DNA from 2 places in the Rheinheimera sp. MMS21-TC3 genome. Region 1 is predicted to be linked to the other one. Evidence: predicted binding sites of a transcription regulator. Region 1 holds the regulator's gene; the other holds the start of a gene.

What was found. The regulator FNR, encoded in region 1, switches genes on or off when oxygen is low (the NO sensors DNR and NnrR bind a similar motif). The targets are predictions, from matches to a motif close to TTGATNTANATCAA.
Region 2: RDV63_RS10575 (HPP family protein) is a predicted target of FNR. The motif match lies at 2,609-2,622, and genes of this name have one in related genera.

The regions. Positions count from the first base shown of each region.
Region 1 is NZ_CP135084.1:1,684,582-1,692,087, reverse strand. Features, by position in the region: gene ccoP (cytochrome-c oxidase, cbb3-type subunit III) at 1-305, shown strand, start outside; gene RDV63_RS08425 (FixH family protein) at 384-869, shown strand; gene RDV63_RS08420 (heavy metal translocating P-type ATPase) at 882-3,263, shown strand; gene ccoS (cbb3-type cytochrome oxidase assembly protein CcoS) at 3,260-3,469, shown strand; gene RDV63_RS08410 (sulfite exporter TauE/SafE family protein) at 3,469-4,143, shown strand; gene fnr (fumarate/nitrate reduction transcriptional regulator Fnr) at 4,178-4,891, shown strand; gene uspE (universal stress protein UspE) at 4,988-5,920, shown strand; gene ttcA (tRNA 2-thiocytidine(32) synthetase TtcA) at 6,008-6,928, shown strand; gene RDV63_RS08390 (DUF2987 domain-containing protein) at 6,995-7,506, opposite strand, start outside.
Region 2 is NZ_CP135084.1:2,166,603-2,174,108, forward strand. Features, by position in the region: gene RDV63_RS10570 (S46 family peptidase) at 1-2,053, shown strand, start outside; gene RDV63_RS10575 (HPP family protein) at 2,124-2,549, opposite strand; gene RDV63_RS10580 (DMT family transporter) at 2,670-3,533, opposite strand; gene RDV63_RS10585 (lytic transglycosylase domain-containing protein) at 3,719-4,411, shown strand; gene RDV63_RS10590 (PilT/PilU family type 4a pilus ATPase) at 4,408-5,547, opposite strand; gene RDV63_RS10595 (type IV pilus twitching motility protein PilT) at 5,551-6,603, opposite strand; gene RDV63_RS10600 (YggS family pyridoxal phosphate-dependent enzyme) at 6,634-7,320, shown strand; gene proC (pyrroline-5-carboxylate reductase) at 7,329-7,506, shown strand, end outside.

The DNA of each region.
Region 1 (7,506 bases):
GCTTGTCTGGTCGTGAAGTTAATCAAGTTGATGCCAATGCTGGTAAAGCGAAATTTGCTTTATGTGCTGCTTGTCACGGTATGGATGGTAAAGGTAGCCTAGCCCATAATTTACCTTTTGGCGCACCTAATTTAACCGATAATATTTGGTTATATGGCGGCTCCGCCAGAGCAGTAAGTGAGAGTATTCATTTAGGTCGTTTTGGCGAAATGCCGCCATTCCAAAAAACCTTGGGTGCAGATAAAGTACATATCTTAACAGCTTATGTGTACCGTTTGGCTAACCCTGAAAAACCTGCTGAATAATAGTACCTTACTGTAATTAGTTGTTATGTTAAGCCCCAATAATGGGGCTTATTACTATCTTAAGTTAATGAGGTTGTTATGCCGCAAGAAATAAAGCCTTGGTATAAGCAGTTTTGGCCTTGGCTATTAATTGCTATCCCTGTTTTTACTGCACTAAAAGCGGCACATACTATAATGCTAATGCAAGGTAATGTACCTGATTTAGTGGTTGATGATTACTATAAAAAAGGCCAAGCTATTAATCAGCAGCTAGCCTTATATCGTGAAGCTGAATTACGTAATTTAGATGGCAAAGTATTAATTGCTGGTAACCAGATTATTATCCGTTTCGCTAAAAATGAAACTCTTGGCGATGTAATGCAGCTGGCTTTTTACCATCCCACTATGGCAATTAAAGATTTTGATGTTGAAGCTCAACGCAGTGGCCAATTACTTTATGTTGCCACACTCCCCCACACTTTAGATGGTAAATGGCGCTTAGTCGTATCTGATAGTTCAAAAGCGTGGAAATTACGCGCTAATTTAACCCTACCTTCTATCGAAGAAATTAAATTAGGTTATTAACGGGACAATATTGTGAGTGTTACTCGCTGTTTTCATTGTCATGAGTCGGTTCCTGAGGGGACTGATTTTACGCTTATATTTGATGATATAGCGCGGGACTTTTGTTGCCCGGGCTGTTTAGCTGTCGCTCAAACCATCATTGACAGTAACTTAGCTGACTACTATCGCTTTAGAACTGAACCCGCAGCTAAAGCGATCCCCTTACCTGATGCTATTAAAAATGAACTCGAGCATTATGACTCTGCTGATGTACTTGCCGATATTAGCCAGCTGCATGGCGATTTAACAGAAATTGAATTATCTATTGAAGGTATTAGTTGTGCTGCTTGTGCTTGGTTAATTGAAAAACAGTTACGCCAATTTTCTGAGGTAGCCAAAGTAAATGTTAACTCTACTACTCAACGTTGTTATTTACTTTGGCAAGCCGACAGCTTGCCGCTTAGCCATATAATCACAGCTCTACAAAACATAGGCTATAAAGCCAGCCCTTTTATTGCTGATGCAGAAGAGCAAAGTTTTAAGCAAGAACTTAATCTTTATTTAAAACGCTTAGCGGTATCTGGCATTATCTCGATGCAGGTAATGACGATAGCCTTTGGTTTATACTTTGGTGACTACACTGGTATTGAACAATCACATCAAGGTTATTTACGCTGGATTAGTCTATTACTAACTATACCTGTAGTGGCTTATGCTGCAGTGCCTTTTTTACATAGTGCATGGCGCAGTGTAAAAAGCCGTCAGTTAAATATGGATGTGCCAGTAAGCTTAGCTATTTACTATACTTTTGGCGCTTCAGCTTATGCCACTATATTTAATACCGGTGAAGTCTATTTTGAATCGGTGTGTATGTTTACCTTTTTATTGCAACTAGGCAAGTTTTTTGAATACCGCGCTAGAGCAAAAGCACGAGATGCCACCAGTAATTTATTAAAAATCATGCCAATAAGCGCCACTTTAATGGTTGCAGGTGAGCCTAGTATTGTATCTGCCAAGCGCTTAAATCCTAACGATATAATTTTAGTTAGGCCAGGCGAAACTATAGCTGCAGATGGTCAAGTCGTTAGTGGTAACAGTACTGTTGATGAGTCAATGCTAACTGGTGAATATCGTGCTATAGATAAATCTTGTCATGACACTGTACTAGCGGGCAGTTTAAATCATAACGGTTTGCTACAAGTTAAAGTTAGCTCCGGCTTAGCCAGTTCACGTTTAGGACAAATTATTGCGTTGCAGTATCGTACTTTTAGTCAAAAGCCCGCTTTACTACAAAAAACCGATAAACTGGCGCAAAACTTTATTGAAAAGCTGTTAATTATTGCGGTGTTAACTTTTGTACTTTGGTATTTTTGGTTAGATGCCGATCGGGCATTTTGGGTTACCTTATCCGTGTTGGTTGCAACCTGCCCTTGCGCGTTAAGTTTAGCTGCGCCTACTGCTGTAACCTGTGTTTTAGCCCAATTAAATCGACAAGGTATTTTAGTTAAAAATAGTGAAGCACTAGATGCCTTGCCCGAAATTACTCATATTGTTTTTGATAAAACCGGTACCTTAACTCAGGGTCAATTTTCACTAAACCAGGTTAATTTAATCGACGACAGTTACAGCCGTGAACAATTATTAAATTTAATTGCTAATCTAGAACTGAATTCAGAACACCCTATAGGCAAGGCATTTGCTGAACATTATGTGCAGCCTCTTAATTTAACAGACATTAATATCACTGTTGGTGGCGGTATTAGTGCTATTTATCAACAGCAACAGATTAAAGTAGGCAGTGCTAAATTCTGTAATGTCGATATTTATTCTGATGCTATGGTATATGTCAGTATAGAGCAGCGTTTAATAGCTAGCATTAGCCTGCAAGATGCGCTGCGTCCTGAAATCCCAGCCTTATTAAAACAGCTTAAAGCAGATAATTATCAATTAATTATGTTAACCGGTGATAGTTCTAGCCAAGCCGAACAATTACAACAACAACTGGGTTTTGACCTCATGTTTAAAGGCTGCTCACCTGAACAAAAGGTGTCAGAAATTCAAAATTTAGTTACCCAAGGCCATAAGGTTATGATGTTAGGTGATGGTGTTAATGACAGCCCCGCTTTTCATGCCGCTCATGTTTCTGTTGCACTAGAGTCCGGCACAGACTTATCTAAAAACCAAGCAGATGTGGTATTATTAAAACCCGATCTTAGTTTGTTATCGACTTTATTAACGGGCAGTACTATTGCTAAACGGCGAATTAAACAAAACCTTGCGTGGGCTGTTGGCTATAATTTCATTATAATACCCTTAGCTGTTGCCGGCTTTGTTTCACCCTATATCGCAGTACTAGGTATGTCCTTTAGCTCATTGTTAGTTGTATCAAACTCTTTAAGGCTATTAAAAAAATGAATGTAATTTACATTTTAATTCCAATTGCCATTGTTTTTGTTGTGTTTGGTTTAACGGTATTTTTTTGGGCAGTACGTAAAGGCCAATTTGATGATCTTGAAAAACAAGGTTTTAGTATCTTATTTGATGATAACAACGCAGACATAAAACCCAAAAACAATACCGCTACTAAGAGCACTGCTAATAACAAGCAGTCGAATAATTAATGAATAGTGATCTGATTGCGGCTATAGCAATCGGCTTTATAGGCAGTGGCCACTGTTTAGTCATGTGCGGTGGTATAGTCGCCGCCTTACAACTAGCAATGCCAAACGCAAATCTGAAACGAAGGCTTTGGTTACAATTTATATTGAGTTTGGGCCGGCTGTCTACTTATAGCTTATTTGGCGCTGCTGTTGGTTATTTTGGCGCTAGTGCTATGCAAGTTGCTGGTGGCTCTATGTTATGGTTGCGCTTAATAGCAGGTTGCTTATTAATTGCTATGGCACTTTACATCAGTAAACTTTGGTTTGGCTTGCTTAAATTAGAACAACTAGGCCAAGGGATCTGGCGCCATATTCAACCTCTTACTAAACATTGTTTACCCTTAGACTCGACTAAAAAAGCTTATTTATATGGTTTATGTTGGGGCTGGCTACCATGTGGCTTAGTTTATAGTGCCTTAAGTTGGAGCTTAGTAAGCGGTAGTGCTAGCTCGGGAGCTATGGTGATGTTTGCTTTTGGTTTAGGCACTCTACCGGCTATCTTACTCTCAGGTATTGCTGCACAAAAGTTAACTCAGATAAAAAACAATTTAACCCTAAGATACATAACAGCATTTATATTAGCCTGTTATGGTGTTTATACAATATGGCTTGCAGCGGCACGTCTATTTATTTAGTCTTATAACCTAGGTGAATTTCTAAGGGGCTAGCATGCAAAAGTCTGTATTAAAGTGTCAGGACTGTGGTTTTAGTCAGTTATGTTTACCCTTTTCATTAAATGAAATTGAAATGAGCCAACTTGACGATATTATTCAACGCAAAAAACCATTTCATAAAGGCAATATGCTATTTGAAGCAGGTATGCCACAAAAATCCTTATTTGCTGTACGTTCTGGTACGTTTAAAACTTTTACCCTAACCAATCAAGGTGAACAACAAATTACGGGCTTTCATTTACCTGGTGATATTCTTGGCTTTGATGCTTTTAATAGCCAACATCATCCAAGTTATGCAGAAGCCTTAGAAACAGCTATGGTATGCGAGATCCCTCTCACTAATCTAGATGTATTATTAGGCCAACTTCCTAGGCTTAGACAACAAATGATGCGCTTGATGAGCCAAGATATTCAAGCAGATCAACAAATGATGCTGTTGTTAAATCATAAGTCTGCTGAACAAAAGCTCGCAAGCTTTATTAAACAACTATCGCAACGTTATGCTAGTCGAGGTTTTGCTGGTACAGAGTTTAGGCTAACCATGACCCGCAGTGATATAGGCAACTACTTAGGCTTAACCGTAGAAACAGTTAGTCGTTTATTAAGTAAGTTAAATAAAGAACAACTTATCGCTGTTGACGGTAAATTAATTAAAATTATTAATCTCAACCAGTTAACCGAGCTGGCATCCTTATCTGCACGGTGCTAATTTAGCTTAATATCAATTTTTTTTACCAGCAAAAGTAACACGAGTGGCTATACTAAAAGTAAATACTATTAGGTGTTTTATGATTAGGAGTCAAAGATGTCAGCTTATAGCAAAGTGTTAGTAGTGTTAGATCCTGCCGCTGAGCAACAAAAAGCGCTTAATCGCGCAATACAACTTGCTAAGCTTCAAGCTTGTCGCTTAACAGTGTTCTTAGCGGTATATGACTTTTCTTATGAATTGACAACTATGCTATCTGGTACAGAGCGTGAAGCTATGCGCCAAGCCGTCATTACTGATAGAGAAGATTGGATAAAGCAATTAATTAATAAGCAAAATACCGATAATTTAGATATAGAAATTTTAGTGGTTTGGCATAATCGCCCTTTTGAAGCTATAGTCCATGCCGCTATTGAGCAACAAATTGATTTAGTGGTTAAAGGAACCCATGACCATGATGTGTTGAAGTCGATGATTTTCACGCCAACTGACTGGCATATCTTGCGCAAGTGCCCCTGCCCTGTATTACTAATTAAAGAATATGAGTGGCCTAAACGCCGCAATATTATTGCGGCTGTACACGCCGGTAGCGAGCAGGAGCATCACTTTAATCTTGACCAACGTATTATTAGTAAAGCGGTTAAAGTGGCAAAGCTGCTTGATGCTAAAGTGCATTTGGTTAATGCCTTCCCTGGTACTCCCGTTAATATTGCCATTGAAATACCCGAATTTAATCCACAAGAATACAGTCAGTCTATGAAGCAACATCACATTGACTCTGTCGCTAAACTAGCCCAGCAATTTGATATACCAGCTGAACAATGCCATGTAATTGAAGGCATGCCAGAGGATGCCATTCCTAATATTGTTAAAGAGTATGATGCCCTGATGGTGGTTATTGGCACTATAGGTCGTACTGGTCTTTCAGCGGCAATTATTGGCAACACAGCAGAGCATGTTATTGACCAGTTAGACTGTGATGTTCTTGCAGTAAAACCAGCTGATTTTATTAGCCCACTACAGAAAAGCTAAACTTAACCCTGTTTTAATGCTGGGATACTTTGGTATTTGCGTTGCCTTAGTTATAATGTGCGCCATTTTAGATTTAGGTTGACAATTATGACTCACGCAGCGCAAACCAAAGCACAATATAGTTTTAATAAGTTACATAAGCGCTTACGGCGTAATATAGGCCAAGCGATTGCCGACTTTAATATGATTGAAGATGGCGATAAGGTCATGGTTTGCCTGTCTGGTGGTAAAGACTCTTACACTATGTTAGATATTTTACTTAACCTGCAAAAGTCTGCACCAATTCAATTTAGCATCATTGCTGTCAACTTAGATCAAAAGCAACCTGGTTTTCCGGAAGAGGTATTACCTAATTATCTAAGCGAGTTAGGAGTTGAATACCTTATTGTTAACGAAGACACTTATTCAATTGTTAAGGATAAAGTTGCGGAAGGTAAAACAACCTGTTCATTATGTTCACGCTTACGCCGCGGTATTTTATACCGTACAGCTAAAGAATTAGGCGCAACCAAAATTGCCTTAGGCCATCACCGCGATGACGTTTTAGAAACCCTATTTTTAAATATGTTTTTTGGCGGCAAAATGAAGTCTATGCCTCCTAAGCTGGTTAGCGATAATGGCGAACATGTGGTTATTAGACCCTTAGTTTATTGTAAAGAAAAAGATATAGAGAAATATTCAATAGCTAAAGCTTTCCCTATTATTCCGTGTAACTTATGTGGTTCGCAAGATGGCTTACAGCGCCAAGTGGTAAAAGAGATGCTGACAGATTGGGATAAGCGCTTTCCGGGCAGAATTGAAACTATGTTTCAATCTATGCAGAACATAGTGCCATCTCACATGGTGGATAGAAATTTATTTGATTTTGCTAATTTAAGTAAAGAAACCGCTATTAGTGAGGGCGATATCGCTTTTGATAAGCCAAGTATCTCTGCCATTCCAGTTGGTTTTGAAGCTAATGATGACGCAGAGCCTGTCTCAGATATACAGTATATAGCTTTAAACTAATACAACCGCTTAACTTAAGTATTCAGCCAGTAAAGAGTCCTTTTACTGGCTATATATTGACTTTAACTATTGCATTAGCGGTAATAAATAAACAGGCTTTTCTGCAAATGTCCACTGTGCTTCACTAGCAGTTATTGTCGTTAAGTCTATCTGACAACGATTCTGTTTACATTGAGTAACAGCTTGTTGTTCTGACGATAATTGGCTAACTATTTCACTTGGATTAACAGTATTACTAAATACGGCTATTAGCCCTTTTACTTCAGGTAGCCAACGTTTACTCACGCTACCGGCTAAATCCGTTAAAACTAACCTAAATTGCTGTTGATAATGTATAAGCTGTTGCTGTTGGATAGTTGCAGCTAACGGCATTCTGCTGCGTAGCACTAAAGTAAGCTCACAACGAGCATGATTATCTGCCTGCTGTAACACTAATCTGGCTTTACTGTCTTTAAGTGCCTCATCAAAGGGCAAGCTAATTTCTCCATTAGCGGATAAATAAAGTTCGATATTATGTAGATCACTTATCAAGCGTAAATCAATATAACGACACTCAGTTTTGCGCTCAGTATTGGTTA
Region 2 (7,506 bases), 480 kb from region 1:
AACTGCAGGTTTAGCGCTAGACCCTGCGAGTTTAACTAAACTAACCGAATTTCCAATGGGCGCTATCGTAAGTTTAGGCGGTTGCTCTGCATCTTTTGTTTCAGATCAGGGTTTAGTGGTGACTAACCATCACTGTGTTTATGGCAGCATTGCTCATAACTCAACGCCAGAGAATGACTTATTAGCTAATGGCTTTTTAGCTAACAGCTTTAGTGATGAAGTATCAGCGGCGCCAGGCAGCCGAATTTTTGTTACAAAAGCGGTAGATAATGTCACTGACAAAGTTGTTGATGCTAAAACCGCTAAGCTAAGCGGTAAGAAACGCTTAGACGCTATTGAAGCTAATGAAAAAAGCTTAGTAGCCGACTGCGAACAAGATGCTGGTCATCGCTGTACTGTGGCATCTTATTATGGTGGCTTAGAGTATTACTTAATTAAACAATTAGAAATTAAAGACGTACGTTTAGTCCATGCTCCCCCTTCTGGTGTAGGTAAGTTTGGTGGTGATACCGATAACTGGATGTGGCCACGTCATACCGGTGATTATAGCTTCTATCGTGCTTATGTTAGCCCTGAAGGCAAATCTGCTGACTATAGTGTAGATAACGTGCCTTACACACCTGATTATCATTTAAAAATTGCCACCGATGCCCTAAATGATGGCGATTTTGTTATGGCACTTGGCTACCCTGGGCGTACTAACCGTCACCGCTTACCAAGCGAAGTTAGCGAAACATTCCAGTGGAGCTACCCAAATACAGTTCAGCAGTTTAAAGATAGCCTAGATATTATTGCCCGCGAAACGGCTAATAATAAAGATGCTGAATTAAAATATGCTAGTCGTAAAGCCGGCTTAAATAACTACATGAAAAATCGTCAAGGCATGCTAGATAGCTTTGCTAATAGCGATTTTTTACAGCGTAAAACTGCACAGCACCAAGCCTTAACCCAATGGGTTAATAGTAGCCGTAGCAATAAGAAAGCCTATGCTAAAGATTTAGCCGAAATTGAAACGCTATTAAAAAAACGGCATGAACAAAATCGAGCAGAATATTTATTAAACAATGCTACACCGCGATTATTAGGCTTAGCCCGCGCTTTACATCGTTTAACTCACGAAAATACTAAACCAAATGCACAGCGTAAAGCTGGCTATCAAGAGCGTGATTTCCCACGTTATAAAGCTTTTATAGCGGGTATGGAGCGTAATTTTGATGTCAATGTTGAAAAAGCCTTTGATCTGCATAATTTAACTAAGTATGCCAGCCAAAACAAAAAGCAGCGTAATGCTGAGTTTGATAAAGCTATGGGTATTAAAGATAATATGAGCCAACAGCAATTAATCGCATTAATTGATAGTTGGTATAATGCTACCGGATTGACTTCGTTAGCTAACCGTCAAGCTTTATTGCAAGGCTCTATCGCTGATTACAAAGCCAGTAATGACTTTTTTGTAAAAGCGGCAATTGCTTTATATAAATCAGACTTAAAGCAAGAAGCGGCAGATGAAGAGTTAGCAGGTAAAATTCAACAAGCCTATGCTAACTATATGCGCGCTAAAATTGCCTTTATGCAATCTCAAGGTGAGGCCGTCTATCCAGATGCAAACAGCACCCTACGTGTCACTTACGGTAATGTTAGAGGCCGAGCTCATGGCAATGAAGATGGTAATGCTTGGGCGCCATTCACAACGCTGCGCGGTATTAGTGCTAAAGCAACAGGTGAAGGTGAGTTTAATGCGCCACAAAAGCAACTAGAGGCCATTGCTGCTAAGCAATTTGGTAACTATAAAGTAGATAGCTTAAACTCAGTACCAGTCAACTTTTTAGCAACCTTAGATATTACTGGTGGTAACTCAGGTTCAGCAGTATTAAACGGTAAAGGTGAACTAGTTGGTTTAGCCTTTGATGGTACCTTAGACTCAATCATCTCAGATTGGGACTTTAATAATGATAATACCCGTTCAATCCAAGTAGACTCACGCTTTATGCTGTGGCAAATGCAGCATATTGATAATGCTGACAGCTTATTAAAAGAGCTAAATATCCTGTAGGGATATTAAATACTTAATATAAAAAAGCCCTCTGCTGAGGGCTTTTTGTTAGCTAGTTTACATTAGTAAATTAAGTACTTTGTTTCAGCAGAATTACCGCTAAACGAACAAAGTCAGATGAGGTTAGAATTCCTTTAATCTTATTGCTGTCGTCTACTATAGGTAAACAGCCATGGCGATTAGTCACAAAATATTCTGTTACTTCAAGTAAAGTAGTACTAGGCAATACGCTGACAAAATCTGTTAGCATAATATCGGTAACTAACTGTTGTTTTTCTTTACGCTCTAACTCAGCCGCGCCAAATTGGGCTACTAATGACATTACTTTAGCCACTAACACTTTTTGTGTCAGCATGCCTACTAGCTCACCATTAGTGTCTATAACAGGAATATGCCGAACATTTTTACTGCGCATTAAATCATGGGCATCTTTTAAATTAGCGCCACGCTCTACACAAAAGGGATCTGCAGTCATTAAATCTGAAACATGCTTCATTAGATTTCTCCATTTGCATCAATTAACTATTATTATCCAATAATTAATACTTATAAGTATTGTAATAGATCAAACTTTATCGACTCTATTCTTTTTATCCAATGGCTGAGCTCTGCTAATTTATGGCCGCTGTTCAGCAGTTAATGCACTACCTAAAGAAGCACAAATAACCAGTAATATTGCTAACCATTGCCATAAAGTAAGCTGCTCACTTAAAATTAAAAAACCTGCTAATGCGGCCACTGCTGGCTCCATACTCATTAGCACACTAAAGCTTTGTGAAGTCATATTACGTAACGACACCATTTCTAAGGAGTAAGGTAAGGCACTGGATAAAATACCCACAGCAAAGCCTAAGGGAATAACTTCCCAGCTAAGTATTGCCATACCTTGGCTAACAAAGCCAATAGGCACTAAAAACACTGCTGCAACGGTCATCCCTAAAGCAACCGTTATGCCTCCAGATGCTTGACTCCCTGTTCTTTTACCAAACAAAATATAACCTGCCCAACAAGCGCCAGCGGCTAAGGCTAAGACCACACCAACAGGATCTAGCGCTTCTTCACCTTGCATATCTGGTAAGAGTAATAAAATTCCAGCAATAGCTAAACCAACCCATATTAAATCACGTTTGCGCCGAGAGCCTATTAAGGCAACTGCTAAAGGGCCGGTAAACTCTAATGCTACACCTATACCTAAAGGAATACGCTCTATAGCTAAATAAAACAAAATATTCATGCCACCTAAGCAAATACCATAAAATGCAATGGCACGCATATCTCGGCCTTTGGGCATAGCTCGCCATGGCCTAAACACTAACCATAATATGATAGCGGAAAATCCAAGACGCAGTGCCGTTGTGCCCTCAGGCCCAACTATAGGAAATAGCTGTTTAGCAATAGAAGCGCCGGATTGAATAGTTGCCATTGCTAATAGCACTCCGGCAAAAGCAATCACAACCGTACGATTTAGTCTTAGTGTCATGATAAAGCAACTTTGAAAAAAGAATGTGATTTATAGGTTAGTAATTTTAGCCTAGACTATAACGAAAGGATATTCATTGTATCGCAGCTAGCTTGAGTTCTAACTATGTAAGTGCTTTACTAAGCTAGTTAGCAATATCAATAAAACATAATCAACCATGCTAAGTAAGGTATTATTTGTTTAAAATGCTATTTGGCTATCTTGCTTTGCTCGCAGTGGCTACTACTTCGCTTATGCTGCAAGCTAAAGAAGATAAAAAACCTGTACATAAACTGTCACCATCAAAGTCTGCACCAGCAGTAAAGATGCCAAGCAAAAAATCAAATTCGACAGCACAGTATACCATTTATAGTGCTCAAAAAGCCGATGGCACTGTTTTATTTTCAGATAGACAGCCTCTAAATCTAAGCTACAAGGTATTGTATTATGATTGCTTTGCTTGCGATCCTAACTCAAATATTAATTGGTTTACTACGCCACTTTATATTCGGCCTTATAATCAATTAATTAATTCTGCAGCAATTAAGCATAATTTAGATCCAGCACTAATTCGCGCTGTTATTCATGCTGAGTCAGCATTTAGACCTAGTGTTGTTTCCAAAAAAGGCGCTGTTGGTTTAATGCAATTAATGCCTAAAACAGCTGAAGAATTGGGCGTAACTGATGCTAGTATGCCAAGCCAAAATATTCAAGCCGGTAGCCAGTACTTAGCTAAATTACTGCAGCAGTATGATAATAATATAGATTTAGCCTTAGCCGCTTATAATGCCGGTAGCACAGCAGTCAGACGGCACCAAGGGATCCCTCCTTTTGCAGAGACCCAAGCTTATGTAAAACGAGTTAACATTTTACATAAGCGTTATCAGTCTGGCTTCTAATTACCGTCTGAATCTAAATCTGGCTCAAACCCTTGTATAGTTACCCCGGATAAAAAGCCAGCCCCTTTAGTATCACCACTACGCAACTTTATCATTAGACGTAAATCGTTTGGCGAATCTGCATGGTGAATTGCATCTGTGTAGCTAATAATGCCACTTTGATACATATCAAATAATGCTTGGTCAAAGGTTTGCATACCTAATTCACGTGACTTGGTCATTACTGCTTTAATTTCACCTATTTCGCCACGAGCAATAAGATCTGCTACTAAAGGAGAGTTTAGTAATACCTCTATCGCCGCTTTACGGCCTTGACCATCTGCTGTTGGCACTAACTGCTGAGCAACGATAGCCCTTAAGTTGAGTGATAAGTCAAATAGCAACTTTTGGTGCATATCTTTTGGTACTAAGTGCATGATCCTATCAATAGCTTGGTTAGCATTATTGGCGTGCAGCGTCGCTATACATAAATGGCCAGTTTCAGCAAAAGACAGTGCGTATTCCATCGTATCTTGGCTGCGGATCTCACCAATTAAAATAACATCTGGCGCTTGGCGCAATGAGCTTTTTAATGCTGAACCAAAAGATTCGGTGTCTATGCCAACTTCACGCTGAGTCACTAAGCTTTTTTGATGATCGTGAACAAATTCTATTGGATCTTCAATAGTTAAAATATGACCTTTAGTATTACGATTACGATAGCCTAACAAAGCTGCTAATGAAGTCGATTTACCGGTACCCGTTCCCCCGACAAACAATACCAAGCCTCGTTTAGACATGATAATTTCTTTCATTATAGGTGGCAGTCCAAGCTCATCTACTTCGGGTATACGAGTAATAATGCGCCGTACTACCATGCCGGCGCAATCCCGCTGCCAAAATGCTGACACCCGAAAACGACCGGCTTCATTGGCAATAGCAAAATTACACTCTTTAGTAGTCATAAACTCTTGTTGTTGCTTGTCATTCATTGCCGCTAACACAAGTTTTAATGATCCAGCATCGGTAAGAGGCGTTTCATCTATAGGCGTCATTTCACCATTTATTTTTGCCGCTACCGGCATCCCTGCGGTAACAAACATATCAGACGCCTTCATTGACACCATTTTATCAAGAAAATCAGTCAAGTTACTCATTAATTACATCCTACCCATATTACCAAAAGTATTTTTATCTTGGGCTTTACCTGCTGCATCTTGTTGTGACACTAAGCCACGATTAACTAGATTTAGTAAACACTGATCCATAGTTTGCATACCATGCGAGGCACCAGTTTGAATTACCGAATACATTTGGGCAATTTTATCTTCACGAATCAAGTTACGGATTGCCGGTAAACCAACCATAATTTCATGGGCGGCAATACGGCCCCCACCCACTTTTTTCAATAAGGTTTGCGAAATAACTGCGCGTAAAGACTCCGATAACATAGAGCGAACCATAGCTTTTTCTTCTGCTGGAAACACATCGATAATACGGTCGATAGTTTTAGGTGCAGAGGTAGTATGCAAGGTACCAAAAACTAAGTGACCTGTTTCCGCTGCAGTCATAGCTAAACGAATGGTTTCTAAATCCCGTAATTCACCAACTAAGATAACATCCGGGTCTTCACGCAATGCAGAGCGTAAAGCATTACTAAAACTGTGGGTATCACGATGAACTTCTCGTTGGTTAATTAAGCATTGCTTATTGCTATGAACAAATTCTATTGGGTCTTCAATGGTTAATATATGCTCATGACGCATACTATTAATATAGTCAACCATAGCCGCTAAGGTAGTAGATTTACCCGAACCGGTAGGTCCAGTAACAAGTACTAAACCACGAGGATTATCTGCAATTTTTTTGAAAATATCGGGTGCACCTAAGTCTTCAAGTGACAATACTTCACTTGGGATGGTACGAAATACTGCAGCAGCACCACGATTTTGTACAAAAGCATTAACCCTGAACCGAGCTAAGTTTGGTACTTCAAATGAAAAGTCAGACTCTAGGTTTTCTTCATACTCTTTACGCTGCCTATCTGTCATAATCTCATAAATTAAGGCATGCACCTCTTTATGAGTTAATGGCGGAATGTTAAGCCTTCTAACATCACCATCAACACGTATTAAAGGCGGTACCCCTGCAGAAAGGTGTAAATCTGACGCTTTATGTTGCACACTAAAGGCTAATAATTCAGTAATATCCATGACAATTTTTTACTCCAAGATGCCAACTTTATGAATAACATAGCAGAACAACTTAAGCTCGCCTATCAGAACATCAAACAAAAATGCTTACAATTGCAAATTTCCAACAAAACTGTGCAATTAATAGCCGTAAGTAAAACTAAACCTGCTGCTGATATTTTAACTGCTTACACTGGTGGACAGCGACGCTTTGCTGAAAACTATCCGCAAGAGCTGGCAGATAAGCAACAACAACTTGCTGATAAAACAGATATAGAATGGCATTTCATTGGCCCTTTGCAGTCAAACAAAACAAAATTAGTAGCACAAAGCGCAGCTTGGGTTCACAGCATTGATAGGCTAAAAATAGCAAAACGCCTAGCTGAGCAACGGCCAAATTCTTTAGGTAAACTTAAAGTACTCATTCAACTAAATATTTGTAATGAAAACTCTAAATCAGGTATAGCACCTGAATCACTTCTTGAATTTGCCGCACAAATTAATACCCTGCCGCAGTTAGAGTTAAAAGGCCTAATGGCTATCCCTGCGTTAGGCGATTCAGAGCAAGCTTTTGCCGCTATGCAGCAGCATTCATTACAACTGCAACAGCATTATCCGCATGCCAAGGAGTTATCTATGGGGATGTCTGCAGATTGGCAAATTGCTCTACGCTATGGCGCAACTATGATAAGATTAGGCACAGCAATTTTTGGTAAAAGGGATACTAACGAGGAATGAAATCTAATATGAATGATAATACAGTTGCTTTTATTGGGGCAGGAAATATGGCGCGCTGTGTTATCGCCGCTATGGTTAACAATGGCTACCCAAGTGAAAACATTATAGCTGCCAATAGAAGCCAGCCTAAATTAACTGCTCTGGCTGCTGATTATAATATTCAGACCACCTTAGATAATATTTATG